DNA from 2 places in the Streptomyces sp. NPDC048461 genome. Region 2 is predicted to be linked to the other one. Evidence: predicted binding sites of a transcription regulator. Region 2 holds the regulator's gene; the other holds the start of a gene.
What was found. The regulator HspR, encoded in region 2, represses chaperone genes until heat shock. The targets are predictions, from matches to a motif close to TTGAGNNNNNNNNNCTCAA.
Positions count from the first base shown of each region.

Region 1 (15,934 bases), on a different contig from region 2:
TTGCGGACCACCGGTGCGTAGCGGCCGGCGAGTGTGGCGTGCGCGTCCGTGAGCTCCACGTCCGCCGCCCGGGCGTGCTCCCACGGCGTGAACGTCCGCATCAGCTCCAGCGTGAGCTCCAGGTGCGCCGCCGGGTCCTTGACGCCGTTGAACGCGTCCACCGGACCGCCCGGCACCCCCTCCCAGAACAGGATGTCCGCGCGGCCCGAGAGGGTGAGGGTCGGCATGACGAACAGCTCGCCGACGCCCGGGACCAGGTTGCAGCGGACCGCCTCCGTCTCCGGGTGCTCCGGGCGCGGCCCGAGGCCGTGCACGTAGCTGACCGCGAGGGCGCGCTGCGGGGCGTCGTACGGGGAACGGGCGGCGTTCCGGCCGAACATGGACACCAGCTCGCCCTTGCCGGCCGCGACCAGCACCAGGTCGTACGTACGGGAGAAGTAGTCCAGGTCGGCGACGGAGGCGCCGTGGATGACCAGCTGCCCGCCGCGCTGGACGAAGGCGTCGAGCCAGCCCGCCATCTTCAGGCGCTGGTCGACGGATTGCGCGTACCCCTTGAGGCGGCCGAGCCAGTCGACCGGCCGGCCGGCGTCGGGTGCACCGACGGAGACGCCCACGCCCTCGATCCGGGGGGCCTGCTGCCCCCAGAAGTCGATCCGCAGGTCCCGCTCGTGCTGGAGCGCCGTGTCGAACATGCATTGCGTGGACATGACCCGCCCGGTGCGGATCTCGTCCGCCGTCCGGTTGGACATGAGGGTGACGTCGTAGCCCTTCGACTGGAGTCCGAGGGCGAGCTGGAGACCGGACTGGCCGGCTCCGACCACGAGTATCTTGCGCATGTCGTTCTCGATTCGCGTCTCGTCGGGCTATTCGGGAGTGCTGTCGAGGGCGTGCGACACCAGCGTCAGCAGGGCCTCGACGACCGTCGCGCGACGTCGCGCGTCCATGATCACCACGGGGACGTGGGGCGGGACGGTGAGCGCCTCGCGCACGTCGTCCGGCTCGTAGGCGCGGGTGCCCTCGAAGTGGTTGACGGCCACGGCGTACGGCAGGCCGCAGCTCTCGAAGTAGTCGAGCGCGGGGAAGCTGTCGCGCAGCCGGCGGGTGTCGGCCAGCACGATCCCCCCGACGGCGCCGCGCACCAGGTCGTCCCACATGAACCAGAACCGCTCCTGGCCCGGGGTCCCGTACACGTACAGCACGAGGTCGTCGTCCAGGGTGACGCGGCCGAAGTCCATGGCGACGGTGGTGGTGCTCTTCTCCGGGGTCGCGGAGAGGTCGTCCGTGGGGATGCTGGCCTCGGTCATCACCGCCTCGGTGCGCAGCGGGGCGATCTCCGAGACGGAGGAGACGAACGTGGTCTTGCCGACGCCGAAGCCGCCGGCGACGAGCACCTTGACGGCGACGGGGGCGCGGGAGCGGTCGTACTGCCAGGCCTGTACGGATTCCTCGGCCGGCGCCGGACGGTCAGAGACGGCGGAGCCCACTGAGCACCCTTTCGAGCAGAGCGCGTTCGGGACGGCCGGTGCCGTGGCCGGTGCCGTAGACGCGGAGCCTTCCCTGGTCGGCGAGGTCGCTGACGAGGACCCGGACCACGCCGAGGGGCAGCTTGAGCAGCGCCGCGATCTCGGCGATCGTGCGCATGCGGCGGCAGACCTCGACGATGGCGGGCATCTCGGGCATCCGGTCGGGCTTCTGCGGGTCCGACGCCTTGGTGTCCAGGGCCGCGACGAAGGTCTCGACGAGCAGGACGTGCGCGAACCGCGTGCGGCCGCCCGTGAGGGAGTACGGGCGGACGCGGGCGGGGCGGCGATCGGCGCCGCGGACGGGCAGGCCGGGTATCGGCAGCAGGTCGGAGGCCGGGCTCCTCACGGGGTCTTCTCCATCGACTGGCGCAGCTCGCTGCGGACTTCGGGGGTCAGGACGTGGCCGGCGCGGCCGACGAACAGGGCCATGTGGTAGGCGACGACGCTCATGTCGCAGTCGGGCGTGGCGTGCACGCCCAGCAGGGAGCCGTCACTGATGGCCATGACGAAGACGGAGCCGTGCTCCATCGCCACCATGGTCTGTTTGACGGAGCCGCCGTCCATGAGGTCGGCGGCGCCGGTGGTGAGGCTGCCCAGGCCGGAGACGATGGTGGCCAGGTCGGCCGAGGCCCCGCGCGGGCCCCTCGGCCTGCCCTGCGGGGACTCCGCTCCTGGTTCGGAGGAGAGCAGCAGGAGCCCGTCCGAGGAGACGACGGCGACGGAGTTGACGCCGGGCACCTCCTCCACCAGGTCGGTCAGCAGCCACTGCAGGTTGCGGGCCTGGGTGCTCAGTCCGTACGTACTGGGCGCGGTCATGTGCGTGCCTCCTGTGCGGTGTCCCCCTGGTCGGTCTGACCCTGCCCCCGGTCCTGCGTGTGGTCCTGGTCGCCCGCGAGTTCGGCCGCGACGACGCGGCGTCCGTCCTGGGCCCCCTGGTAGAAGCCGCCGAGCCGGCGGCGCAGCTCGTCGGCGTCGACCCGGCGCGGCGGCTCGGGCCGCGGCTCCTCGGTACGGGCGCCGGCCACCGCGCGCGGGGTCCGCTTCGGCAGGCCCTTGTCGGTGACGGCCTCGGCGGGGTCGGCCGGGTGGCTGCCCTGGCGCGGCAGCCAGTTGCCCTCGGCGGCGGCGTGGGTGTGCGGGTCGGCCTCCGGCGCGGGGGCGGACTCCGCGGCCGGCTCCGGCAGGGGGGCGGACAGGGGCTCCGGCGCGGGCGCGGGCGCGGGCTCGGGTGCCGGGTCCGGCACGGCGTCCGGGGCGCGCTCCGGGGCGGTGGGCTCCGCGTCGGGGACCAGCCGGGCGAGGAGCTGCTCCGCGGGCTCGGGGCCGGCCGGAACGGTGAACACCTGGTCGGCCGGGGGCACCTGCTCCGCGGCGCCGTCGGTGTCCGGGACCACCCGGGCGGGCGGCTCTTCGGCGGGCGCGGTGTACGGGGCGCCTTCGGCGTCCGCGGCCGGGCTCGGCGCCGGAACGGTGGAGGTCCCGTCGGTGTCCTGTGCCGGGTCGGTACCCGGCGCCTCCGCGGCGGCGGGCATGGCGGACAGCGGCAGCACGGCCGCGGTGGCCTCGGGCCGGGCGGCGGCCGGGAACGGCCCGTCCTCCGGCTCCGCACCGGACCCGCCCGCGTCCGGCTCGGTGTACGGCTCGGCGGCCGGGGCCGCGGTGGCGTCCGCGTACGCGGCCTCGTGGTCCGCGTGGTCCGCGTGGTCCGCGTACGCGGCGCGGTCGGCCTCGTCGACGGCCCAGCCGGGCGCGGCGGGCGCCGCGGGTTCCGCGGGTTCCGCCGAAACAGCCGCCTGGGCCTCCTCGGCGGGGGCTTCGCCGCGCCGGCGGGTCGGCAGGGTGTTCTCGTTCGCCTCCGCGACCGCACCCGGCAGGTGCAGCGCTGACGATCCCGGCGTGCCCAGCGCGTGGACCGCCGACGTGGGCGGGGTCGCGGGCAGCAGCGCGGCCGGTACGACCACCAGGGCCTCGGTGCCGCCGTGGCGGGGGGCCCGCAGTTCGGCGGTGACCCCGTGCCGCGCGGCGAGCCGCCCGGCCACGTACAGGCCGAGGCCGAGGCCGTGTTCCGCCTCCGGCTCCTCGTCGTACGCCTCGGGGGTGGACAGCCGGGAGTTCAGCGCCTCCAGCCGGTCCTCGGTGATCCCGATGCCCTCGTCGACGACGGACAGCACGGCGTCACCGGATTCCAGCAGCCACCCGGACACCTTCACCTTGGCGTCCGGCGGCGAGAACGTGGTGGCGTTCTCCAGGAGTTCGGCGACCACGTGCGAGATGTCGTCGGCAGCGTGCCCGGCGACCTGGGTGAAGGAGGGCAGCGCCGCGAGGTCGACGCGCTCGTAGCGCTCGATCTCGCTGACGGCGGCCCGCATCACGTCGACCAGCGGCACCGGTGCCGCCTGGCCGTGTCCGTGTTCCTGGCCGGCGAGCACCAGCAGGTTCTCGTTGTGGCGGCGCATCACGGTCGCCAGGTGGTCGAGCTTGAACAGCGTCGCCAGCCGGTCCGGGTCCTGCTCCTTGGACTCCAGCTCCTCGATGACCGCGAGCTGGCGTTCCACCAGGCCGAGGGTGCGCAGCGACAGGGAGACCGAGGTCGTCGACATGACGCGGCGGTGTTCCTCCAGGCCCGCCCGGAGCTTCGTCAGCTCCTCCTCCAGCACCTCGCGGCCGCCGGTCAGCGCCTCGTTGCGGCCGATCAGGCGGCGGCGGTCGGCGTCGAGCCCGGCGATCCGCGTGTGCAGGGAGACCGTCTGGTCCCGTACGGCGTTGAGGTGGCGGACGACCTCGGCGAACTCGTCGTTCCGGCCGGTGAACCGGACCGGCTCCACCGAGCCCTCGGGCGTCGCCAGCCGTTCCGCGCCGCGGCGCAGGACGGACAGCGGCCGGGTCAGCGAGCGCGCGATGGCGGTGGAGAAGCCGACGGTGAAGAGGAACAGCACGCCCAGCAGGGCGACCACGGTTTCCAGCCGGGTGACGTCGTCGTCGCGCAGGGAGGCGAGCGCGGTGGCCCGCTGGCCCGCGAGCGTCGACTCCACGGACCGCATGCGGTCGAGGCGGGAGGTGAGCGCGGCGCCGACGGCGGCGCCGTCGGTCCTGCGGTCGGCCGGCGTCAGGGTGGGCCGGTCGGTGAGGCGCTTGAGGTAGTCGTCGGCCGTCTTGACCTCGGGCCCGGTGACGGTGGCGGCCAGCGTCTGGCGCACGTCGGGGCGGGCGGCCCGGGCGAAGTCCTCCAGGGCCGCCTGTTCCCGTACCCGGGCCCGCTGCGCGGCGGTGGTGAGCTCGTCCACGACCGCGGCGTTGGCCGACTGCTCGCCCTTCGGGACGGCCAGTGCGGCCAGCAGCAGTCCGCGGGTGGCGGAGGCCTGCTCCACGGCCTGGCCGAGGGGGGCCATGGGCCGGGTGGTGGCGAGGGCGCCGACGGCGCGCGGCGGGGTGAGTTCGGTGAGCCGGTCGCCGGGGGCGAGGAGTTCGGCGATGAGGCCGGCGTACGCCTGGTGGGCGGCGAGGGCGCTGCCCTTGCCGTCGACGGCCTCGGTACGGACGGCCCGGAGCCGGCCCAGCGCGCGGGCGGTCTGCTCGTCGGCGTCGGCCTGGACCTCGGTGATCTGCCGGTCGGTCCGGGCGGCGCGTTCGTCCACGGGCCCCTTGGCGGAGCCGGGGCGGCCCTTGGCGGCGTACTCGACGACCGCGTCGCGCTCGTCGCCGAGGAGGTGCGCGAGGGTGAGGCTCTGCCGGGTCTGCTCCGCGAGGACGACCAGGTTCTGGGAGTCGTTGAGTTCTCTCGTGGCGGAGACGACGGCTGGCGCGCCGGCCACGAGGACGGTGAGGCCGGCGACGGCTACGCCTACGACCAGCCTGCGGCGCACGCGGACGCGGCGTCCTGCGGGTGCCGGGCCGTCGATGGCGGTGCCGTTCTTCCGAGACCGCTTCTTCTGCACCGGTGCTCGCAATCCTGTACGTGTGCTCTTGCTCGTCTACTCGTGTGGCCGAGGTAACGGCCGGTCAACAAGTAAACGCCCCCTGCCTCCTCGTACCGCCACAGACCTTTGCAGTGTGTTGGGGAGAGAGCCGCCCATCGCTCACCCGGCCACTCGAACGAGTGAACATCACGGATGAGTTGGCGACCAACTCGGGCACCCGGTGTCAGAGCGCGTCCGTGGACAGGCGGTTGAAAGATCGACGGGGGCTTTGGCAGTATGCCCGCCCACAGCTCGGCCGCCGCCGCCCTCCCGGGCCGGGCGGGCCCGCCGCGGCACCCGGCGGGACGGCCGGACGGGCCCGGGAATCGGTCCGGACCTGCCCGCGCTCCCCGGGTCGCCCAGGGGCAGTATGTCCGTATGCGCATCGACCTCGCCTCGGCCCCCGGCGACCCGGAACGCCCCAATGAGGACTGGCTGTCGGCCGCGATCCCCGCCGCGGGCGGGGGCGTACTGGTGGCCCTGGACGGGGTCACCCCGCCGCGGGACGGGGACGGATGCGTGCACGGGGTGCCGTGGTTCGCGGCGCGGCTCGGCGGCCGGTTGACCGAACTGTCCGGATCGCGGCCGGACCTGCCGCTGGACCGGATCCTGGCGGAGGCCGTCCGCGCCACGGCAGGGGCCCACGGCGACGCCTGTGACCTTTCTCACGTACGGACGCCGCAGGCGACGGTGGTCGTCGTCCGGTGGGACGCGGCGTACGTGGAGCACCTGGTGCTCTCGGACTCCGTCCTGCTCCTCCAGGCGCCCGACGGCGCGGTGACGGCGGTGCTCGACGACCGGCTGGACCGGGTGCCCCGGGAGGTGCTCCGGTCGGTGGCCGCGACGGACGCGCTGCGGAACGCGGAGGGCGGTTTCTTCACGGCGGCCGCGGACCCGGCGGTGGCGGCCCGCGCGGTGACGGGGCGCACCCCGCGCGGCGAGGTCCGGGCGGTGGCCGCGCTGACGGACGGGGCGAGCCGGTGGACGGACACGTTCGGGGAGGGCGACTGGGCGCAGTGCCTGGCGGTCCTGCGGAAGGAGGGCGCGCAGGGCCTGATCGCCCGGGTCCGCGCCGTCGAGTCCGACCCGGCGCGTCCGCGGGCCCGCCACAAGCGCCACGACGACGCGTCGGCGGCGTACGCGGAGCTGTAGCCGAGCGGGGGCACGGCGGGCGCGCCCGAGGGGCGGGCGGTCCCGGACCGGGCGGGCGCGGACCGGGCGGGCGCGGACCGGGCGGGCGCGGACCGGCTGTTGCTATTCGGCTCCGGCGTTCAGCTGGTTCAGCAGGCGGGCCAGTTCCGCGACCTCGCCGCGGTCCCAGTCGGCGAGCTTGCGCATGTACTGCTCGCGCCGCGCGTCCCGCACCCGCAGGAAGCGTTCGCGGCCCTCGTCCGTGAGGCCGACCAGGAAGGCCCGTCCGTCGGCCGGGTCCGGCTCGCGGGCCACCAGGCCCAGCACCTCCAGGGCCCGCAGCTGGCGGCTCATGGTGGCCTTGCCGACGCCGAAGTACGCGGCGAGCTCGGTGGCCCGCTGGCGGCCGGCGGCTTCCAGGCGGGTGAGGAGCCCGTACGCGGCGGGTTCCAGTTCGGGGTGGAGCTCGCGGGCCATCTCCCCGGAGGAGGCCCGGGCCCGCCGGAGGAAGACGGACAGCTCCCGCTCCAGGGCAAGGAACTCCTGGTCTTCGCTCCCGTGCACGTACCGCTCCTTCGGTGGTGGGGTGGGCGCCCAGTATTTCGCAGCGGACACACCGGCGGCCCGGGGCCCCGCCGCAGCGGGACTCCGGGCCGTCCGGACGGCGGCCGGGCCGCCCCCGGTCAGGCGGCCGCGGTCAGGCGGCCGCGGTCACGGGCGCCGTGGGCGCCGCCGTCTCCGCCCCCACCAGGGCGATCTCCAGGACCTGCCGTACGTCGGTCACCGGGTGCACCTCCAGCCCCTCCAGCACCTCCGCCGGGACGTCGTCCAGGTCCGCCTCGTTCCGCTTCGGGATGATCACCGTGGTCAGCCCGGCCCGGTGCGCGGCCAGCAGCTTCTGCTTGACCCCGCCGATCGGCAGCACCCGGCCGGTCAGCGAGACCTCGCCGGTCATCGCCACGTCCGTGCGGACCTGCCGTCCGGACAGGAGCGAGGCGAGCGCCGCCGTCATGGTGATGCCCGCGCTCGGCCCGTCCTTGGGCACCGCGCCCGCCGGGAAGTGGATGTGCACGCCCCGGTCCTTCAGGTCGGCCACGGGCAGTTCCAGTTCCGCGCCGTGCGAGCGCAGGAAGCTCAGCGCGATCTGCGCCGACTCCTTCATGACGTCGCCGAGCTGGCCGGTGAGCGTGAGCCCGGCGGCGCCCGTCTCCGGGTCGGCGAGCGAGGCCTCGACGAACAGCACGTCCCCGCCGGCGCCGGTGACCGCCAGGCCGGTGGCCACGCCGGGAACGGCGGTGCGCCGCTCGGCCGGGTCCTGGGCGGACTCCGGAACGTGGTGCGGGCGCCCGATCAGCCCGCGCAGATCGCCGGCGCCGATGCGCAGCGGCAGTTCGCGCTCCCCCAGCTCGTGCTGGGAGGCCACCTTGCGCAGCAGCCGGGCGAGGGACCGCTCCAGGGTGCGCACGCCCGCCTCGCGGGTGTACTCCCCGGCGAGGCTGCGCAGCGCGTCCTCCTCCAGGACCACCTCGTCGGCGGCGAGCCCGGCCCGCTCCAGCTGGCGCGGCAGGAGGTGGTCGCGGGCGATGACGACCTTCTCGTCCTCGGTGTACCCGTCGAGCCGTACGAGCTCCATCCGGTCGGCCAGGGCCTCCGGGATGGACTCCAGGACGTTGGCGGTGGCGAGGAAGACCACGTCGCTGAGGTCGAGCTCGACCTCCAGGTAGTGGTCGCGGAACGTGTGGTTCTGGGCGGGGTCCAGGACCTCCAGCAGGGCGGCCGCGGGGTCGCCGCGGAAGTCGGAGCCGACCTTGTCGATCTCGTCGAGGAGGACCACCGGGTTCATCGAGCCGGCCTCCTTGACGGCCCGTACGATCCGGCCCGGCAGGGCGCCGACGTAGGTCCGGCGGTGTCCGCGCACCTCGGCCTCGTCCCGTACGCCGCCCAGCGCGACCCGGACGAACTTGCGGCCCATGGCGTGCGCGACCGACTCTCCGAGGGAGGTCTTGCCGACGCCGGGCGGGCCGACCAGTGCGAGCACCGCGCCGCCGCGCCGGCCGCCGATGACGCCCATGCCGCGCTCGCCGCGCCGCTTGCGGACGGCCAGGTACTCGGTGATGCGGTCCTTCACGTCGCCCAGCCCGGCATGCTCGGCGTCGAGCACGGCGCGGGCGCCCCGGATGTCGTACCGGTCCTCGGTCCGCTCGTTCCAGGGCAGTTCGAGGACGGTGTCCAGCCAGGTGCGGATCCAGGAGCCCTCGGGGCTCTGGTCACTGGACCGCTCCAGCTTCTCGACCTCCTTGAGCGCGGCCTCGCGGACCTTCTCCGGGAGGTCGGCTGCCTCGACGCGGGCGCGGTAGTCGTCGGACTCCTCGCCGGACTCCTCGCCGTTGATCTCCCGCAGCTCCTTGCGGACGGCCTCCAGCTGGCGGCGGAGCAGGAACTCGCGCTGCTGCTTGTCGACGCCGTCCTGAACGTCCTTGGCGATGGATTCGGCGACGTCCTGCTCGGCGAGGTGGTCGCTGAGCGCCTTGACGGCGGTCCGGAGGCGGGCGACGGGATCGGCCGTCTCCAGCAGCTCCACCTTCTGGGCCAGCGTCAGGAAGGGCGAGTAGCCGGAGTTGTCGGCGAGGGCGGAGACGCCCTCGATCTGCTGGACCCGGTCCACGACCTGCCAGGCCCCGCGCTTCCTGAGCCAGCTGGTGGCGAGGGCCTTGTACTCCTTGACGAGCTCGGCCACGGCGCCGGGCAGCGGCTCGGCCACGTCCTCGTCGGCGCTCTCGCCCTCGACCCAGAGCGCGGCGCCGGGCCCGGTGGTGCCGGCCCCGATGCGGACGCGCCCGCGGCCGCGGATGAGGGCCCCGGGGTCGCCGTCGGAGAGCCGTCCCACCTGCTCGACGGTCCCGAGCACCCCGGTCGCGGCGTACGTCCCGTCGACCCGCGGCACGAGCAGCACCCGGGGCTTCCCGCCGCCCGCGGCGGCCTGGGCCGCTTCCACGGCTCCCCGCACCTCGGCGTCGGACAGGTCCAGCGGCACGACCATCCCCGGCAGCACGACCTCGTCGTCGAGCGGCAGCACGGGCAGGATGAGCGTTTCGGACGTCGAAGCCATGATCTTCCCTCCGGCAGTGAAGTTGAGCTATGCCGACTCAATGCACGTGAGCCCCTCAATGTTCCCCCCACCCCGTTCGCCCCGGGCGAACGCGCCGTGACCTCGGGTGACGGGCGGTGCCGGGACGGCCGGGCGGGGGCGGACGGAGGGAGGGAGGACGGACGGAGGGGGGAGGGGAGCGCCCCCGCCGGGCGGGAAGGGCGGGGGCGCTCCGGGGTCAGGAGGCGGGGCGGGGGGCCGGACCGTCGGCCTGGAGGCCGCGGAGGACGGCCGCGCCGAGGGTCTGGACGGCCGACAGGGGCCGGACCATCACCGTCATCTCCTTGATCAGGCCCGCCCCGTCGAGCTGGAACAGGTCGATGCCGTGGATCTCCTTGCCCTCGACCGTGGCCCGGAAGATCAGGATCTGCGACGGCGCCTCCTTGCCGTCCGCGCTCGTCTCGGCCGCGCCGTCGAGGCTGCCGACGTAGCGGAAGTCCTCGAAGGTGCGCAGCAGCACGCCGAGGAGGCCGAGCACCGCGGGCCGGCCCTCGAAGGGGGTGAACTTCACCGGGCTGTACAGGCGGACGTCCTCGGTGAACAGCTCCGTCAGTGCGGCGAGGTCGCGCGTCTCGACGGCTGCGCGGAAGCGTGCGGCGGTTTCCATGGACCCTCCAGATACTCAAAAGCATGACTAGTCTTGTTCATGAGTAGGATGCGGGTCCGGACGAGAGAGCGGAAGGGGGCGCCGCGGTGGCTTTGAGACATGCCGTGCTGGCGGCTCTGCTGGGCGGGGACTTCAGCGGGTACGAGCTGGCCAAGGAGTTCGGCCTGGGCGTCGCGAACTTCTGGCACGCCCAGCCCCAGCAGCTGTACGCCGAGCTGGCCAAGCTGGAGGCCGAGGGGATGGTCGTCGGCCGGCAGGTGGTCCAGGAGTCCCGGCCCAACAAGCGGCTGTTCCGCGTCACCGACCCGGGCATCGCCGAGCTGGAGCGGTTCGCGGCGGTTCCCTCGAAGCCCTCCTTCATCCGGGACGACCTGCTGGTCAAGGTCCAGGCCGTCGACCGCCTCGGCACGGGGCCGGTGATCGAGCAGCTGGACGCGCGTGCGGCCGCCGCCGAGGCGAAGATCGAGCTGCTCTCCAAGCTGCTCGTCCGCCTGCGCGGCGACGCGGACGAGGAGGAGTTCCTGCGCCACGGCCGGCCGATCGGCCCGTACCTCACCTGCCGGCGCGGCCTGGCCTTCGAGGAGGAGCACCGGGACTGGTGCCGGAGCACCGCCGCGGTCCTGCGGGAGAGGCAGGCGCCCCGTGGCGAGCACTGAGTACCCCGGGTACGCGCGCTACGTGGCCCTGGGCGACAGCCAGACCGAGGGCGTCGGCGACGGCGACGACGCCGCCGGACTGCGCGGCTGGGCCGACCGGCTCGCGGAGCACCTCGCCGCCGTCGGCCCCGGACTGCAGTACGCGAACCTCGCCGTGCGCGGCCGCCTCGCCCGGCAGGTCCGCGGCGAACAGCTGGGGCCCGCCCTGGCCCTGCGGCCCGATCTGGCCACCGTCGTCGCCGGGTTCAACGACCTGCTCCGGCCCCGGTTCGACCCGGCGGAGGTGGCCGGGGAGCTGGAGGCGGTGTTCGCCGCGCTCACCGCTTCCGGGGCCCGCGTGGCCACGCTCGCCTTCCCCGACATCGGCCGGATCGCCCCCATGGCCCGCCCCCTCGCGCCCCGCGTGGCCGACCTGAACGCCCGCGTCCGCGCCGCGGCGGCCCGGCACGGGGTGACGGTCGTCGAGACCGGCGGGCACACCGTCAGCACCGACCCGCGGCTGTGGACGGCCGACCGGCTGCACGCCGGCCCCCTGGGCCACGAGCGGATCGCCGCGGCCGCCGCGCACGCGCTGGGCGTACCGGGCAGCAGCGACGCCTGGACGCACCCGCTGCCGGTCCGGCCGCTCCCCGGTGCGCCGGCGGCCGTGGCGGCCGAACTGCGCTGGGCGGCCGGGTTCCTGGGCCCCTGGGCCGTCCGCCGGCTGCGCGGCCGCTCCAGCGGCGACGGCCGGTCGGCGAAGCGGCCGCTGCTCCTGCCCGTGGTCCCGCCGGGGATCCGGCACGACCCGGAGGGGACCCCCTGAGGACCGTCCCGCGATCCCCGGCGGGCGCGCGGGACGAACGGCGCGTACGGGATGTGCGGGGCGTACGGGGCGCCCCTCAGCCGAGCGCCCCCACGCGGACGTCGCCCGAGGTGGTCTTCGCCGTGAGGCGGGAGGCCGCCGCCGGGTCGGTGGGGACGGTGACGTCGCGGTCGCCCGAGGTGGTGGACACGGCGACCCGGTAGGGGCCGGAGGGCACCTTCAGGGTGACGTCGCCCGAGGTGCTCTCGGCGCTGACCGAGGCGGGGGCGCGGGTGAAGTCCAGGCGGGCGTCCCCCGAGTGCGAGCGGACGTCGGCGCTCGGCCCGGCCAGCCCGGTGGCGGTGATCGTGCCCGAGGACGTACGGACCTTCAGCGGGCCCGTGATCGCGTCGGCCCGCACGTCGCCCGAGGCCGACTCGACGTCGGCGGTGGCCACGCCCGTCACCGTGACGCGGCCGCTGCCGGCCTCGATCGTGACCCCGGCCGAGGCCGGCACTTCCAGGCGGTAGTCGACGGAGCAGTCGCGCGAGCAGCCGGAGGTGAACGTCAGGACGCCGCCGGTCACCTGCTGGCCGACCTCCGGAGCGGTGGCCCCGCGGTAGTGGACGGTGCGCCGCACGGCGACCCCCGGGCCCGTCCCGGTGGTGACCTCGACCGAGCCGGACCGGACCCCCGTCAGCCGGACCGCCGTGACGGCCTCGGTGACGGTGGCGTCGGCGGCGACCGACGTGCGGACCGCCTCTCCGAAGGTGCATCCGGCGAGCAGGAGCGCCGCGCCGAGGACGGCGACTGCGGCGGGGGCGGGGCGAACTGACGCGGCGTGAAGGGTCATGTCCCCATCGTCGGCGCCGCGGCGCCCCGGGCCGATGGTGCCGGTACCCGGACCCCGGGTGGGGTTAACCCCCGCCCGCGCCGCCCCCCGCCCGCGCCGCCCGCCCCGCGCCGTCAGGGCGCGCAGGTGCCCGGGGCCGCGTACACCGCGACGCGGGCGCCCCGCACCGCGGTGACCGAGCACAGGTCGAACCAGGCGGCCAGCGTCTGCCGCTTCACCGCCTCCCGCGGGTACGGGTCCAGCGGCTCGTCGGCCGGGTCCAGCAGCGCGATCACCCGGGGCGACGCGATGAGCGCCGCGCGCAGCTCCGCCGAGGGCAGTTCGGTGCCCTGGAGGCTGCGCGAGGCCGCCGGGGAGCGGTCCAGGGCCACGTCGCGCAGCGCGGCGTACGTCCGCGGCGAGGAGAGCAGCCACTCGCGCCGCCGCGACGGGAGGAACACCACCGCGTCGCCCGGCCGGGCCGCCTCGCGGACGGCGGCGGCCACGGCGAGGGCGTCGTCCTTGCGGCTCTCGGGGGTCCGCAGCCACACCGACCAGAGCGCGCACGGCACCAGGAGCGCGGCGAGCAGGGCCACCACCGGGCGGGGCCACCCCCGCCGGGCCGTCCACCGGCCCCGCAGGACCCCCGTCCGGGCCGCCCCCGTCCGGGCCGCCCCCGGCCGGACGTCCGACAGCCGGACCTCCGCCAGCCGGGCCCCGGCCAGCAGGGCGAGTCCGGCCAGGGAGTAGAGCACGTACCGGTCCACGTACCAGGGGTCCACCAGCGACACCGCCATCAGCACCCCGGGCGGCAGCAGCGCCAGCGGCACGGCCACCCGTACGAGGTCCCGCTCCGCGGCGCCCCGGGCCGGGCCGTCCCTTTCGGATCTTGCCGACAAGATCCGAAAGGGACGACCCAGCAGCAGCACCGCGACCGCGAGCACCCCGTACGCCGTCCAGTCCTGCCAGGCCGGCCGCCCCAGCCAGCCGAGCTGCTGCCCGGCCTGCCGCGCGCTGACCAGGGCCAGCGGCAGCAGCAGGACCGCGACGGCCCCGGCCGCGAGCCGCCAGCCGCGCGAGCGCCAGGCGGTGACGGCGTGGGCGGGCAGGGCCAGGACGGCGAACTCGTGCAGCCAGCAGCCCAGCAGCAGCACCGCCGCGTAGGCCGTCCACCGCTCGCGCAGCATCAGGTACGTCGCCCACACCACGGCGGCGGCGACCAGGGCGTACGAGCGCCCCTCCTGCGCGTACATCTGCACCGGCGGGAGCACGGCGTACCCGACCCCGGCGATCAGCGCGGCCCGCTCCCCCGCGAGCCGGCGGGCGATCGCGGCCACCCCGGCGGCCGCGAGGGCGGTGGCGGCGACGGAGGGCAGCCGCAGGGCCCACAGGCCGCCGTCCCAGACCTGGAAGACCCCGTGAAGGATCAGGTAGTACAGCCCGTGCACGGCGTCCACCTGACCCAGCAGCTCCCAGAGCCCGCCCAGCGGCCGGTGGGCCACCTGCCAGGTGACGGACTCGTCGCGCCACAGGCTGCCGCCGCGCTCCAGGCCCCAGAGGCCGAGGAGCAGGGCGGTCAGCGCGGGCACGACGCGCCAGGGCGCGATGCGGCGGATGGCGGCCTCCGGGAGCTGTCGGATCGGGTGCGGGGACTCCATACTCGGGGTTCGGCCCGAGTACCCGCGGAGGTGGGGCGTGCGAGCACGACGAACGGTGCCGGTGACGGCCGCCGCACTGCTGGGCGCGGCGCTCCTGGCCGGGTGCGGCCCCTCCGCCCCGGCGGCGCCCGACTCCCCCTCCGGCGGGCCCGGTTCCCCGGCCGCCACCGCTTCCGCCTCCCCCGTCCCGGCCACCGGCGCGCCCCCGGGGGCCACGCCGGATCCGGCCGCGAGCCCGAGTCCCGCGCCGGTCCCCGGCCGCAGCGTCCCCGCCGGGGAGACCCTCGTACGGGCCACGCGGTCCGGCGGTTTCGCCGGCCGGACCCACACGCTGATCGTCAAGGGCGACGGGTCCTGGACCCGGCTGGACGGCGCGGCCGACCCCGACGGCTCCGGCCGGCTGGCACCGGACCGGCTCGCCGCCCTGTCCGCCGCGCTGCGGGAGGCGGATTTCGCGCGGCTGCCGCGGTTCTCGAAGAACGCGACCACGGTCTACGACGGGTTCACCCACGCCGTCGTGCACGACGGCCACGAGGTGGCCGCCGAGCAGGGGGCCGAGCCCCCGGCCCTCGCCAAAGTGCTGGACGCGCTGCCCCCGTTCACCGCGGAGGAGGCGCCATAGGGCGTTCCCCCGGTTCTCCCCGGGAGCCCCGGCGGCCCCCCGCCGGAGCGGAACGCGACCGTCCGCGGGCCGGTCTGGCGGGGGCCTCCCCACCCGGCACATTCCCTCTCCGACCAGCGCTTTCCGTACAAATGCCCTGTCCGAACCCCGCATAGCCGCAGGCCGGTGGCTCCTCTACGCTGCACCCCACCACGCAGATCTTCACGGGGCGGGACCGGGACATGGAACAGACGCACACCAGCCACAACGGCGCATCGGCGACACCCGGCGCCCAGCGCCGCGTACTCGTCGTCGAGGACGACCGCACCATCGCGGAGGCCATCGCGGCCCGGCTGCGGGCCGAGGGCTTCCAGGTGCAGACGGCCGCGGACGGTCCGGCCGCCGTGGCCGCGGCCGAGAGCTGGCTGCCCGAGCTGCTGGTGCTGGACATCATGCTGCCCGGATTCGACGGGCTGGAGGTCTGCCGCCGGGTCCAGGCCCAGCGGCCGGTGCCGGTGCTGATGCTCACCGCCCGGGACGACGAGACCGACCTGCTGGTCGGGCTCGGGGTCGGTGCGGACGACTACATGACCAAGCCGTTCTCGATGCGCGAGCTCGCCGCGCGCGTCCACGTCCTGCTGCGCCGCGTGGAACGCGCCACGCTCGCCGCGCACGCCCCGCGCGGGGCCACCCTGCGCCTGGGCGACCTGGAGATCGACCACGCGCAGCGCCGGGTCCGGGTGCAGGCCGAGGACGTCCACCTGACGCCGACCGAGTTCGACCTGCTGGTGTGCCTGGCCGGGACCCCGCGCGCGGTGCTCTCGCGGGAGCAGCTGCTGGCGGAGGTCTGGGACTGGGCCGACGCGTCCGGGACCCGTACGGTCGACAGCCACATCAAGGCCCTGCGCCGCAAGATCGGCGCGGAGCGCATCCGTACGGTCCACGGCGTCGGGTACGCCCTGGAGACCCCGGCGCAGGCGTGAGCGCCCCGCCCACGAGGCCGCGGCAGCGACCGCGGCCCCGGCCGAAGCCGCGGCC
Region 1 covers NZ_JBVJGW010000001.1:243,685-259,618, reverse strand. The annotation lists gene ACZ6S8_RS01185 (styrene monooxygenase/indole monooxygenase family protein) at 1-836, opposite strand, end outside; gene ACZ6S8_RS01180 (GTP-binding protein) at 864-1,484, opposite strand; gene ACZ6S8_RS01175 (DUF742 domain-containing protein) at 1,465-1,869, opposite strand; gene ACZ6S8_RS01170 (roadblock/LC7 domain-containing protein) at 1,866-2,339, opposite strand; gene ACZ6S8_RS01165 (sensor histidine kinase) at 2,336-5,458, opposite strand; gene ACZ6S8_RS01160 (hypothetical protein) at 5,858-6,631, shown strand; gene ACZ6S8_RS01155 (MarR family winged helix-turn-helix transcriptional regulator) at 6,734-7,174, opposite strand; gene lon (endopeptidase La) at 7,308-9,719, opposite strand; gene ACZ6S8_RS01145 (nuclear transport factor 2 family protein) at 9,937-10,365, opposite strand; gene ACZ6S8_RS01140 (PadR family transcriptional regulator) at 10,452-11,021, shown strand; gene ACZ6S8_RS01135 (SGNH/GDSL hydrolase family protein) at 11,008-11,826, shown strand; gene ACZ6S8_RS01130 (DUF4097 family beta strand repeat-containing protein) at 11,903-12,658, opposite strand; gene ACZ6S8_RS01125 (glycosyltransferase family 39 protein) at 12,772-14,295, opposite strand; gene ACZ6S8_RS01120 (hypothetical protein) at 14,333-14,917, shown strand; gene ACZ6S8_RS01115 (response regulator transcription factor) at 15,139-15,879, shown strand.
Region 1: lon (endopeptidase La) is a predicted target of HspR. The motif match lies at 9,742-9,760, and genes of this name have one in related genera.

Region 2 (14,176 bases):
CCTCGGCCTGGTGACGCACTCGACCGCGGGGTTCATCGACCCCGGCTTCTCGGGTCACGTGACCCTGGAGCTGTCGAACCTCGCGACCCTGCCGATCAAGCTCTGGCCGGGCATGAAGATCGGGCAGCTGTGCCTGTTCCAGCTCAGCTCGTCCGCGGAGTTCCCCTACGGCAGCGACCGGTACGGGTCCAGATACCAGGGGCAGCGCGGGCCCACCGCCTCGCGCTCCTTCCAGAACTTCCACCGCACCCAGGTGAGGCACGACGCATGAGCGAAGTACGCGAGAACCTCAACTACGAGGGGTTCGGCCGCGCCGTCCGCGAGCTGGCGCAGACCATCGCCGACGACGGCTACGAGCCCGACATCATCCTGAGCATCGCGCGCGGCGGGGTGTTCGTCGCCGGCGGGCTGGCGTACGCGCTCGACTGCAAGAACATCCACCTCGTGAACGTGGAGTTCTACACCGGCGTCGGGACCACGCTGGAGATGCCGGTCATGCTGGCGCCCGTGCCCGAGGCGATCGACTTCACGAACAAGAAGGTCCTGATCGCCGACGACGTCGCCGACACCGGGAAGACGCTCAAGCTGGTGCACGACTTCTGCCTGGGGCACGTCGCCGAAGTGCGCTCCGCGGTCGTCTACGAGAAGTCCCACTCGCTCGTGAAGTGCGAGTACGTGTGGAAGAAGACCGACGAGTGGATCAACTTCCCCTGGTCGGTCGAGCCGCCCGTGGTCAAGCGCGAGGGCCAGGTCCTCGACGCCTGATCCGGACCGGAAACGGCTTCGTACGGACGAAGGGCCCGCCGCGCAGGTGACTGCGCGGCGGGCCCTTCGGCTTGTTCGGCGGGGTGGTCGGCCCGGTCGGCCGTTACAGCGTGCCGAGCTTGATGATCGACAGCAGTGCGATGAGCTGGATCGCGGACGCGCCCAGCGCCTTCGGCCACGGCAGGTCGTGGGACTTGCTGATCAGCGAGGTGAACAGGGCGCCGGCCGCGACCCAGGTGGCCCAGCCGAGGACCTGCACGACCATGTTGTCGCCACCGAGGAACACGGCGAACAGCAGGCGCGGCGCGTCCGTGATGGACATCACCAGCATCGACAGGCCCACGGTGGGCTGCCAGGAGCCGTCCCCGCCCATCTGGCGGGCCAGGGTGTGCGTCACCGCGCCCAGGATCAGCCCGCAGATCACGAAGGCGGCGCCGGTGCTGAGGACGATCGGGATGGCCGAGCCGAGGGGCGCCTTGATGGCGTCCTCACGGGCGTTGTCGAAGCCGAACACCGCGAGCATCCCGTAGAGGAAGGTCACGGTCAGCGCGGGGCCCCAGACGGCGAAGTCGCGCATCTGGAGGAACGTCTGCCCCGGGCGGGTCGCGATGCCGCGGAGCAGTTCCTTCCACGGCAGCCGCGGGCCGGACGGCACCGCGGCCGAGCCGGCCTGGTAGGTCGCGCCCTGGCCGTACGGGTCCTCGCCGATGGAGAACGCACGGGTGTGCCCCGGGTTGTCGTTCCCGTACGCCGGCCCGGGCGCGGGGACGCCGGGCGAGCCGGGAGCTCCGTGGCCGTACGGGGGGCGCCCCTGCGGGTGCTGACCGTACGGGTCGAAGTACTCGGGCTCGCCCTGGTCCCCCGGGGCCTGTGAGGGCCACTGCTGCTGCGGGGGGTAGGGCTGCTGGCCGTACGGCGGCGGCGGTTGCTGCTGACCGTACGGCTGCTGCTGCGGGGGTTGTTGCGGGGTGCGGTTGTTGTCCCTGCCGCGTCCGATCCTGAATCCAGCCACGTGATCGAACGTACCTGGTCCCGCGGGTTCCGGTGGACGGGCGGCCGGAACACGCGGCCTTTGCGGCTGACCTGTGACATCCCCTAGGGGATCCCCGGGGGGTTGTCCCCACCCCCGCGCGATGTCCGGTGTGGGGCGAAATCGCCGTGGGGCCGTGCCGGTCGTACGGCTGCACCGGCCGTGCCGCGGAATGCGCGACGGCCGGCCCCCCCCCGGGTGGGGGGACCGGCCGTCGCGGTGGGCGGCTGCGGGCGGTTACTTGCCGCTCTCCGCCGTCTGGGGCTTGCCTTCGGCCTCGGGCTCGGCGCCGGGCTCCTCGGCCTTGGCCTCGGCCTCGGGCTTCGGCGCGGCCTTGGCCTCGGGCTCAGGCTTCGGCGCGGCCTCGGCGGCGGACGCCGCTTCGGCCTTCGGCTCGGCCTTCGGCTCGGCCTCGGCGGGCGCCGGGGCGGGAGCCGGGGTGGGCTCCGCCTTCGGCTCCGCCTCGGTGGCGACCGGCTCGGCCTTGGCCACCGGCTCGGCCTTGGCCGCCGGGGCCGGCTCCGCAGCGGGCTCCGCCGCTGCCTTCGGCTCCGCCTTGACGGCGACCGTCGTCACAGCGGCCGCGGCCGCAGGCGCCTCCGCCTTCGCGGCAGGCTCCGGCTTCGTGGCGGGCTCCGCCTTCGCGGCCGCCACCGGCTCCGGCTCGGGCTCGACCACAGGATCGGGCTCGGGCTCGGGCTCCGGGGTCCTCACCGACTCCAGCAGCAGCTGCGCCACGTCCACGACCTGCACGGACTCCTTGGCCTGGCCGTCGTTCTTCTTGCCGTTGACCGAGTCCGTCAGCATCACCAGGCAGAACGGGCACGCGGTCGAGACGATGTCCGGGTTGAGGGACAGGGCCTCGTCGACGCGCTCGTTGTTGATGCGCTTGCCGATCCGCTCCTCCATCCACATCCGCGCGCCACCGGCGCCGCAGCAGAAGCCCCGCTCCTTGTGGCGGTGCATCTCCTGCTGGCGCAGGCCCGGAACGGACGACATGATCTCGCGCGGCGGCGTGTAGATCTTGTTGTGCCGGCCCAGGTAGCACGGGTCGTGGTACGTGATCAGACCCTCGACCGGCGTCACCGGCGTCAGCCGGCCCTCGTCGATCAGGTGCTGGAGCAGCTGCGTGTGGTGGATGACCTCGTACTCGCCGCCCAGCTGCGGGTACTCGTTCGCGATGGTGTTGAAGCAGTGCGGGCAGGTCGAGACGATCCGCTTCGCCGACTTCGGCTTCTTCGTCGACGGGTCCTCGTCGTCCTCGCCGAAGGCCATGTTCAGCATGGCCACGTTCTCCTGGCCCAGCTGCTGGAACAGCGGCTCGTTGCCCAGGCGGCGCGGCGAGTCACCCGTGCACTTCTCGTCGCCGCCCATGATCGCGAACTTGACGCCCGCGATGTTCAGCAGCTCCGCGAAGGCCTTCGTCGTCTTCTTGGCCCGGTCCTCCAGCGCGCCCGCGCAGCCGACCCAGTACAGGTAGTCGAACTCCGAGAGGTCCTCCGCGTCCTTCCCGATGATCGGGACCTCGAAGTCGACCTCCTTCGTCCACTCGACGCGCTGCTTCTTGGCCAGGCCCCAGGGGTTGCCCTTCTTCTCCAGGTTCTTGAGCATCGTGCCCGCCTCCGACGGGAACGCGCTCTCGATCATCACCTGGTAGCGCCGCATGTCGACGATGTGGTCGATGTGCTCGATGTCGACCGGGCACTGCTCCACGCACGCGCCGCAGGTCGTGCAGGACCACAGCACGTCCGGGTCGATGACGCCGTTCTCCTCGGCCGTCCCGATCAGCGGGCGCTCGGCCTCGGCGAGGGCGGCCGCGGGGACGTCCTTCAGCTGCTCCGCCGTGGCCTTCTCGTTGCCCTCCATGTCCTTGCCGCCGCCCGCGAGCAGGTACGGGGCCTTGGCGTGCGCGTGGTCGCGCAGCGACATGATCAGGAGCTTCGGGGACAGCGGCTTGCCGGTGTTCCAGGCGGGGCACTGCGACTGGCAGCGGCCGCACTCGGTGCAGGTGGAGAAGTCGAGGATGCCCTTCCAGGAGAACTGCTCGACCTGGGAGACGCCGAACACGTCGTCCTCGCCCGGGTCCTCGAAGTCGATCTCCTTGCCGCCGCTCGTCATCGGCTTGAGCTCGCCGAGCGCGACCGCGCCGTCGGCGTTCCGCTTGAACCAGATGTTCGGGAAGCCGAGGAAGCGGTGCCAGGCGACACCCATGTTGGTGTTGAGCGAGACGACGATCATCCAGACCAGCGACGTGCCGATCTTGATCATCGCGGTGAAGTAGATGGCGTTCTGCAGGGTGCCGAGCGAGAGCCCCTTGAAGGCCAGCACCAGCGGGTACGACACGAAGTACGCCGGGTCGTACGAGTCCACGTGGTGGATCGCGCCCTCGAGGCCGCGCAGGGCCAGGATCGCGAGGCCGATCGTCAGGATGATGTACTCGACGAAGTACGCCTGCCAGGCCTTCGAGCCGGTGAAGCGGGACTTGCGGCCGGCGCGCGACGGCAGGTTCAGCAGCCGGATCGCGATGAGCACGACGATGCCGACGACCGTCATCAGGCCGATGAACTCGATGTACATCTCGAACGGCAGGAAGCCGCCGATGACCGGCAGCGTCCAGTCGGCCTGGAAGAGCTGGCCGTACGCCTGCGCCAGCGTGGGCGGCAGGGTCAGGAAGCCGATCGCGACGAACCAGTGCGCGAAGCCGACGATGCCCCAGCGGTTCATCCGGCTGTGGCCGAGGAACTCCCGGGCCAGGGTGAGCGTTCGTGCCTTCGGGTCGTCCGTACGGCTGCCCGCCGGTACGGGCTGGCCGATCTTCACGAACCGGTAGATCTGCGCCACGGCTCGTGCGAGCAGCGCGACGCCGACCACGGTCAGGACCAGCGACACGATGATCGCGGCGAGTTGCATGGAAGGGCTCCTCGGGCGGGGACTACTAAGCGGTAACTTATTGAGTCAAGGCTTGAGGTTACCCATTCCCCGCGCCGCAATGTAGGCGAGCGTGCGGTGATCTGTGTCGCTCAGGCATACCTCTGTCGGTAGGCCGCGCGAGGGGTCTGAGCGAGGATCGCGAGATCCATCCCCAGCCAATGGCTCTCCACATAGTGCCGGTCGAGCAGGGCCATCTCCTCCCAGGGCAGGTCGGAGCGCGCGCTCACCTGCCACAATCCGGTCATTCCGGGGCGTACGAGAAGCCGTTCGGGCTGATCCGTACGGGGTTCCGGGCGCGGGCCGACGAGCGACATCTCGCCGCGGAACACGTTGAGCAGCTGCGGGAGCCCGTCGAGGGCGCACCGCTCCACCGCGGCTCCGGCCCGCCCCGCGCCGGCCGTGCGCAGCCGGTACGTCAGGAACGGGCGGCCGGCGAGCCCCGCCGCGGGCTCCCGTACGAGGACCCGCCGGCCGTGCGCGGTCGCGAGCACGGCGGCGGCCAGGGCGAGCGGCACCGCGCACAGGGGCAGCAGGATCGCGGCCCCGATGAGGTCGAGCACCCGTTTCGCCGGCGGCCGGGCCGGCCGCGGGAGGGGGAGGGCGGCGAGCGTCAGAGGCATGCGGGAACGGTCCCGCACGGCGGCGGCGTGCCCGGCGCGCCGCGCGGCGGGCGGGGGCCGGACGGGTGCCCGGGCTGGGCCGTTCGGGTGGGACGCCGTCCCGGGCGGCCCCCCGCGGGCCCCGGCGGCGCAGGCTTCGGCAGGCGCGGGGAGCGCTCGCACCGTGCGGGGCGTGCGGGGCGTTCGCGGCGTACGGAGCGTACGGAGCGTACGGGGCGTACGGGGCGTTCCGGGCGTACATGTGGGCAGGCGCCGGGAGTCGCTGCCGCGCGTCCGCGCCGTGCGTCCTTCGGCAGGTGCCGGGCGTTCCGTGTCACGCGGCCCCGGTGGCGCCCGGTCCGGCGGTAGTTGCGCGTAAGGAAGGCCTAAAGGTTGAGTCGCCTCGACTCAGCTCTGTTGACGCACGCGCGACGATCATGCATGGTTGAGTCTGTTCCACTCAAGTCAGCTGGAGGAATCGAAATGGCACGTGCGGTCGGCATCGACCTGGGCACCACTAACTCCGTCGTCAGCGTTCTGGAAGGCGGCGAGCCCACCGTCATCACCAACGCCGAGGGCGCCAGGACCACGCCGTCCGTCGTCGCTTTCGCCAAGAACGGCGAGGTGCTCGTCGGCGAGGTCGCGAAGCGCCAGGCGGTCACGAACGTGGACCGGACCATCCGCTCCGTCAAGCGCCACATGGGCACTGACTGGAAGATCAACCTGGATGGCAAGGACTTCAACCCGCAGCAGATGAGCGCCTTCATCCTGCAGAAGCTGAAGCGGGACGCCGAGGCCTACCTGGGCGAGAAGGTCACGGACGCGGTCATCACCGTCCCGGCCTACTTCAACGACTCCGAGCGTCAGGCGACGAAGGAAGCCGGCGAGATCGCGGGCCTGAACGTCCTGCGCATCGTCAACGAGCCGACGGCCGCCGCCCTGGCCTACGGCCTCGACAAGGACGACCAGACCATCCTGGTCTTCGACCTCGGTGGCGGCACCTTCGACGTGTCGCTCCTCGAGATCGGCGACGGCGTCGTCGAGGTCAAGGCGACCAACGGCGACAACCACCTCGGTGGCGACGACTGGGACCAGCGCGTCGTCGACTACCTCGTGAAGCAGTTCCAGAACGGCCACGGCGTCGACCTGTCCAAGGACAAGATGGCGCTCCAGCGCCTGCGCGAGGCCGCCGAGAAGGCGAAGATCGAGCTGTCCTCCTCCACGGAGACCTCGATCAACCTGCCCTACATCACGGCCTCCGCCGAGGGCCCGCTGCACCTGGACGAGAAGCTCACGCGCGCCCAGTTCCAGCAGCTCACCTCGGACCTCCTGGACCGCTGCAAGACCCCGTTCCACAACGTCATCAAGGACGCCGGCATCCAGCTGTCCGAGATCGACCACGTGGTCCTGGTCGGCGGCTCCACCCGCATGCCGGCCGTCGCCGAGCTCGTCAAGGAGCTCACCGGCGGTCAGGACGCCAACAAGGGCGTCAACCCGGACGAGGTCGTCGCCATCGGCGCGACCCTCCAGGCGGGCGTGCTCAAGGGTGAGGTCAAGGACGTCCTGCTCCTCGACGTGACCCCGCTGTCCCTCGGTATCGAAACCAAGGGCGGCATCATGACCAAGCTCATCGAGCGCAACACCACGATCCCGACCAAGCGGTCCGAGATCTTCACGACGGCCGAGGACAACCAGCCGTCCGTGCAGATCCAGGTCTACCAGGGCGAGCGCGAGATCGCGGCGTACAACAAGAAGCTCGGCATGTTCGAGCTGACCGGCCTGCCGCCGGCCCCGCGTGGCGTCCCGCAGATCGAGGTCTCCTTCGACATCGACGCGAACGGCATCATGCACGTCACGGCCAAGGACCTCGGCACGGGCAAGGAGCAGAAGATGACCGTCACCGGCGGCTCTTCGCTCGGCAAGGACGAGGTCGACCGCATGCGCCAGGAGGCGGAGCAGTACGCGGACGAGGACCTGCGCCGCAAGGAGGCCGCCGAGTCCCGCAACCAGGGCGAGCAGCTCGTCTACCAGACGGAGAAGTTCGTCAAGGACAACGAGGACAAGGTCCCGGCCGACGTCAAGACCGAGGTCGAGACGGCCGTCTCCGAGCTCAAGGAGACCCTCAAGGGCGAGGACACGGCCGAGATCCGCACCGCGACGGAGAAGCTCGCCGCGGTCAGCCAGAAGCTGGGCCAGGCGATCTACGCCGACGCGCAGGGCGCCCAGGGCGCGGCCGGCGCCGCCGGTGACGCGGGCCAGGCCAAGGCCGACGACGACGTCGTCGACGCCGAGATCGTCGACGACGAGAAGCCGAAGGGTGGTGCTGCCTGATGTCGGAGGAGACCCCGGGGTTCGACGAGAAGCCCGAAGTCCCCGTCGACGGCACGCCCGACGAGCCGGAGGCCGCCGACTCCGCCAAGGAGGAGGAGGCGGCCCCGGCTCCGGCCGGGGACGACGCACAGGCCGCCGGCCAGGAAACCGCGCTGCTGGCGCAGCTGGACCAGGCCCGTACGGCGCTCTCCGAGCGCACCGCGGACCTCCAGCGGCTCCAGGCCGAGTACCAGAACTACCGTCGCCGGGTGGACCGGGACCGGATCACCGTCAAGGAGGTCGCGGTCGCGTCCCTCCTGAGCGAACTGCTCCCGACCCTGGACGACGTCGGCCGGGCGCGGGAGCATGGCGAGCTGGTCGGCGGCTTCAAGTCGGTGGCCGAATCGCTGGAGACCGTCGCCGCCAAGATGGGCCTCCAGCAGTTCGGCAAGGAGGGCGAGCCCTTCGACCCGACGATCCACGAGGCCCTGATGCACTCGTACGCGCCGGACGTCACCGAGACGACCTGCGTGGCGATCCTGCAGCCGGGCTACCGGATCGGCGAGCGTACGATCCGTCCCGCACGGGTCGCGGTGGCCGAGCCCCAGCCGGGCGCGACCCCGAAGTCCGCGGGCTCCGACTCCGCGGACGCGGAGGGCGAAGCGCCGTCGGACAAGGACGCGGATGCCCCCGACAAGGGCTGATGCACCACACGTAGAGGCACGAGAGGAGGGACACCGGGGATGAACACGAAGGACTTCGTCGAGAAGGACTACTACAAGGTCCTCGGTGTCCCGAAGGACGCCACCGAGGCCGAGATCAAGAAGGCGTACCGGAAGCTCGCCCGCGAGTTCCACCCGGACGCCAACAAGGGCGACGCCTCGGCCGAGGAGCGCTTCAAGGAGATCTCCGAGGCGAACGACATCCTCGGCGACCCGAAGAAGCGCAAGGAGTACGACGAGGCCCGTTCCCTGTTCGGCAACGGGGGCTTCCGTCCCGGTCCGGGCGGGGGCGGCGGCTCGTTCAACTTCGACCTCGGCGACCTCTTCGGCGGTCAGCAGCCGCAGCAGGGCGGCCCGGGCGGCGGCTTCGGCGGCGGTCTGGGCGACGTGTTCGGCGGCCTGTTCAACCGCGGCGGAGCCGGCGCCGGCGCCGGTACGGGCACCCGTACCCAGCCGCGCCGGGGCCAGGACATCGAGTCGGAGGTCACCCTCTCCTTCACGGAGGCGGTGGACGGGGCCACGGTCCCGCTCCGGATGTCCTCGCAGGCCCCCTGCAAGGCCTGTTCGGGCACCGGCGACAAGAACGGCACCCCCAGGGTGTGCCCGACCTGCGTCGGCACCGGCCAGGTCTCGCGGGGCAGCGGCGGCGGTTTCTCCCTGACCGACCCCTGCGCGGACTGCAAGGGCCGCGGCCTGATCGCGGAACACGCCTGCGACATCTGCAAGGGCAGCGGGCGCGCCCGCAGCTCCCGCACCATGCAGGTGCGGATCCCGGCGGGCGTCTCCGACGGCCAGCGGATCCGGCTGCGGGGCAAGGGCGCGCCGGGCGAGCGCGGCGGTCCCGGCGGCGACCTCTACGTCGTCGTGCACGTCGACGCGCACCCGGTGTTCGGCCGCAAGGACGACAACCTGACGGTGACCGTCCCGGTGACCTTCGCCGAGGCGGCCCTGGGCGCCGACATCAAGGTCCCGACCCTGAACGGCCCCTCGGTGACGCTGAAGCTGCCGCCGGGCACGCCGGGCGGCCGCACCATGCGGGCGCGCGGCAAGGGGGCGGTCCGCAAGGACGGCACCCGCGGCGACCTGCTGGTGACGGTCGAGGTGGCCGTCCCCGCGGAGCTGTCGGACGAGGCGCGCGAGGCGCTGGAGAAGTACCGCGAGGCGACCGGGTCGGAGGACCCGCGCTCCGCGCTGTTCGAGTCCGCGAAGGGAGCATGACATGGACGGCCGCCGCAGGAATCCCTATCAACTGACCGACGAGACCCCGGTCTACGTGATCTCGGTGGCCGCCCAGCTCTCGGGTCTGCATCCGCAGACCCTGCGGCAGTACGACCGGCTCGGCCTGGTCTCCCCGGACCGCACGGCGGGCCGCGGCCGGCGCTATTCGGCCCGGGACATCGAACTGCTCCGCACGGTGCAGGCGCTGTCCCAGGACGAGGGCATCAACCTGGCCGGCATCAAGCGGATCATCGAGCTGGAGAACCAGGTCACCGCGCTCCAGCAGCGCGTGGCCGAGCTCGCCGCCGCGGTGGACGGCGCGGCGGCCGCGCTGCAGGCCCGCGAGGCCCAGGTGCACGCCTCGTACCGGCGCGACCTGGTCCCGTACCAGGCTCCGCAGCCGGGCAGCGCCCTGGTGGTGTGGCGTCCGACGCCGAAGCGTCCGCTGGACTGACGCACGCCGTACGCGAAGGCCCCGACCGGAACGTTCCGGTCGGGGCCTTCGCGCGTGCGGGAAGGGCCGCGGCGGCCCTTCCCGGCCCGTCACAGCGGGGGCCGGCCGGCGGGGCCCGAGACGCGGCCGAGGATGCCCGACTGGGCGATCAGGTAGCCCAGCTGCGCGCGGCTGCCGCTGCCCAGGGCGGTGGCCAGTTTGGCGATGTGCGCGCGGCAGGTGCGGACGTTCATGCCGAGGCGGCGGGCGATGGCCTCGTCCACGTGCCCCTCGACGAGGAGCTGGGCGATGGAGCGCTGCACGCCGGAGATCCCCGAGGGCGTCGGGTCGTACGGGATCTGCTCGTTGAGGGGGGTGGCCCGCCGCCACAGCTGTTCGAAGACGCGGACCAGGTAGCGCACGAGGGCCGGGTGGCGTAGCTCCAGGGCGATCTGCTGGTCGTCGCTGGCCGGTATGAAAGCGACCGATTCGTCGCAGATGATCAACCGCTCGACCAGCTCTTCGAGTGTCCGGATCTCGACCTTGCCGCTGGCCATCCGGTCGACGTAGGCCATGGTGCCCCGGCTGTGCCGGACGGTGTGCTGGTACAGGGTGCGCATGCTCACGCCGCGCCGGATCAGCGGCTGGTCGCGCTCGATCGCCTGGTTGAGTATGTTCTCGGAACGCCCGCCGCCCGGCTGGATGGTGAGCATCTCCGCCTGGCACTCGGCGGTGGCGACGTTGAGCGCCGCGTTGATCCTGTTGAATCCCTCCAGCACGGTGATCGCGTGCGTCGGCGCCGGCGTGAGCGCGCTGATGGCCATGAATGGCTCAAACGCTTCGGCGAGCTCGATGGAGGAGCGCCTGCGGTGCAGGATCTCCCGTTCCAGCGGGTGGAGACGTTGCGCCAATGCGACCGAGGGTGGAACCGGGCGGAGCCAGTTGTCGTCGTCCGGGTCAGGGTGCAGCAGCGCGAATTCCAGCAGGCAGGGCACCTGCTCGACCTCCTCGCGGGCGATCCGGCCGGAGCTGAGCGCGCTCGCGTACAGCTCCGCCCCCACGTCGCACAGGTCCGTCACCGCATGGGGATGTGTCTGGTTCATGCGCATAATCGGCAAATCTCCCACCCCCAGGGTCCTGCATGTACAGGAACATGATGCATCGCCACGGTGGCAATGGCGTGGCTCGATCAGTCATCGTCTGAGATGCGGGGGAGAGGAATCCATCAAGTGAGGACAACGTCGACCATGTACAAGAAATTGCTTCGCTCGGTGGCTGCCATTGCTCTCTCTACGGCTGCTGCTGTCGGTGGAATCTCGCTCGCGGACAGCGGCTGGGGCAGCGCGCCCGCCGACAGCGGCTGGGGGGCCGGTGTCACCAGTGATGACAGCGGCTGGGGAACACCCGGCAAGAGCGACAGCGGCTGGGGAAGCGTCCGGGCCGACAGCGGTTGGGGACCGTCGTCGCCCAAGGACGACAGCGGCTGGGGCATCGCGCCGACCGGCGCGCAGTCCGACAGCGGCTGGGGTGTGGGTGGGAAGACGTCGGACGCATGACCCCCGACGACCGCGGGTTCCGCCGCGAAATGGCCTCTGCCTACCGTTCCGGATGGCAGTTCATCGACCTTGCCACCGCGATCCCGTACTCCGGGGACTCGCTGATGGTCACCCTGTTCGGACAGCCGATCGTCGTCGTGCGCGAGGAGGACGAGGACGTACGTGCCTACCGTTGCCTGCGCCGCCCGAGGGGCGCGCCGCAGCCGGTCCGCTGCGAGGTGCGCTACGGAATGGTCTTCGTCAATCTTGATCAGCGCGATCACCAGCTCTTCGAACCCGACATCACCACTGCCACCCCCCGCAGTGCCTGAAGCGATTCCCCCGTCGTTGCAGATCGCTCAGGCGCTACCCCCACACAACGGCGCCATCGTGGACCTGACCACGATGGCGCCGTTGTGATGTCCGCGTCCAGTGCCCGACCGGACAAGTTGAAAGTTGTGCGGCTCAGGCCCGCCCCATGGCCCGGTCCAGGGCGATCTCGATGACCACGCGGTCCGGATTGGGCGAGGGGACCCGCCCGTAGCGCACCGCGTAGCGCGCCACCGCGTCGGCGACCGACTCCTCGTCCGTACGGACCAGCGCGCGTCCTTCCAGGGTCGCCCAGCGGCGCCCCTCCATCTGGCAGACCGCCACCCTCGTCCCGCCCGGCTCCGCGGCGGTGGCCACCAGGATGTTGCGAACCTTCCTGCTGTGCCGGTTGCTGATCACCCGGGCCAGGCCGGCCTCCGGGTCGTACGTCACGCCCACCGGCACCACGTGGGGGGATCCGTCGGGGCGGTGGGTGGTGAGCGTGCAGACGTGCCGTTCCCGCCAGAAGGCGAGGTACTCGGGCGTCGGGTTGAGTACGTCGTGGGACATGGGCCGAAGGGTACGTCCCCGCGGGCCGGGGCCGTGGAGTGCCCGAACGAGTACCGTTCTCCACCTTGAGTGGAATAGACTCAACTTTGCATACGCTGACTCTGTCAGAGTGAGTGGGTTACCCCTTGGGGGAGAGGAGAGGACGCAGTGGAAGCCGAGCTGACCAACAAGAGCCGTGACGCGCTGAACGCGGCCACCGGCCGGGCCGTCAAGGACGGCCACGCCGACCTGACCCCCGCGCACCTGCTGCTGGCCCTGCTCGCCGGCGAGGACAACGAGAACGTCGTCGACCTGCTCGTGGCCACCGACGCCGACCTGGTGGCCGTACGGACCGCGGCCGAACGGCTGCTCGCCGCCCTGCCCAGCGTCACCGGCTCCACGGTCGCGCCGCCGCAGCCCACCCGCGAGCTGCTCGCCGTACTGGCGGAGGCCGACGCGCAGGCCGGCAAGCTCGGCGACGAGTACCTCTCCACCGAACACCTCCTCATCGGCACGGCCGCCAAGGGCGGCGCCGCCGGTGAGGCACTTTCCAGCCAGGGCGCGAGCGCGAAGAAGCTGCTGGCCGCCTTCCAGAACGCACGAGGAGGACGGCGGGTGACCACCCCCGATCCCGAGGGCCAGTACAAGGCCCTGGAGAAGTTCGGCACCGACTTCACGGCGGCCGCCCGCGAGGGCAAGCTCGACCCGGTCATCGGCCGGGACCAGGAGATCCGGCGCGTCGTCCAGGTGCTCTCGCGCCGTACGAAGAACAACCCGGTGCTCATCGGCGAGCCCGGCGTCGGCAAGACGGCCGTCGTCGAAGGACTGGCCCAGCGCATCGTCAAGGGCGACGTCCCCGAGTCGCTGAAGAACAAGCGGCTGGTCTCCCTGGACCTCGGCGCGATGGTCGCGGGCGCCAAGTACCGCGGCGAGTTCGAGGAGCGGCTCAAGACCGTCCTCGCCGAGATCAAGTCGAGCGACGGCCAGATCATCACCTTCATCGACGAGCTGCACACCGTCGTCGGCGCGGGCGCCGGCGGGGACTCCGCCATGGACGCGGGCAACATGCTCAAGCCCATGCTGGCCCGCGGCGAGCTGCGCATGGTCGGCGCGACCACCCTCGACGAGTACCGCGAGCGGATCGAGAAGGACCCGGCGCTGGAGCGGCGCTTCCAGCAGGTGCTGGTCGCCGAGCCGTCCGTCGAGGACACGATCGCCATCCTGCGCGGGCTCAAGGGCCGCTACGAGGCCCACCACAAGGTCGTCATCAACGACAGCGCCCTGGTCGCGGCCGCCACCCTGTCCGACCGGTACATCACCTCCCGCTTCCTGCCCGACAAGGCCATCGACCTCGTCGACGAGGCGGCGTCCCGGCTGCGCATGGAGATCGACTCCTCGCCGCTGGAGATCGACGAGCTCCAGCGCTCCGTGGACCGCCTGCGGATGGAGGAGCTGGCCCTCAAGAACGAATCCGACCCCGCCTCCCGCGAGCGCCTGGAGCGGCTCCGCAAGGACCTGGCGGACAAGGAGGAGGACCTGCGCGGCCTGACCGCCCGCTGGGAGAAGGAGAAGCAGTCCCTCAACCGGGTCGGCGAGCTCAAGGAACGCCTGGACGACCTGCGCGGCCAGGCCGAGCGCGCCCAGCGCGACGGCGACTTCGACTCCGCCTCCCAGCTGCTCTACGGCGAGATCCCCGGCCTGGAGCGCGAGCTGGCCGAGGCCACCGAGGAGGAGGCCGAGGCGTCCAAGACCGGCACCGCCAAGGACAGCATGGT
Region 2 covers NZ_JBVJGW010000009.1:266,701-280,876, reverse strand. The annotation lists gene dcd (dCTP deaminase) at 1-271, shown strand, start outside; gene ACZ6S8_RS18500 (phosphoribosyltransferase) at 268-765, shown strand; gene ACZ6S8_RS18495 (Yip1 family protein) at 869-1,777, opposite strand; gene ACZ6S8_RS18490 (heterodisulfide reductase-related iron-sulfur binding cluster) at 2,033-4,705, opposite strand; gene ACZ6S8_RS18485 (sugar transferase) at 4,816-5,346, opposite strand; gene dnaK (molecular chaperone DnaK) at 5,809-7,656, shown strand; gene grpE (nucleotide exchange factor GrpE) at 7,656-8,339, shown strand; gene dnaJ (molecular chaperone DnaJ) at 8,379-9,575, shown strand; gene ACZ6S8_RS18465 (heat shock protein transcriptional repressor HspR) at 9,577-10,029, shown strand; gene ACZ6S8_RS18460 (helix-turn-helix transcriptional regulator) at 10,119-11,111, opposite strand; gene ACZ6S8_RS18455 (5'-nucleotidase) at 11,256-11,564, shown strand; gene ACZ6S8_RS18450 ((2Fe-2S)-binding protein) at 11,561-11,875, shown strand; gene ACZ6S8_RS18445 (pyridoxamine 5'-phosphate oxidase family protein) at 12,009-12,422, opposite strand; gene clpB (ATP-dependent chaperone ClpB) at 12,570-14,176, shown strand, end outside.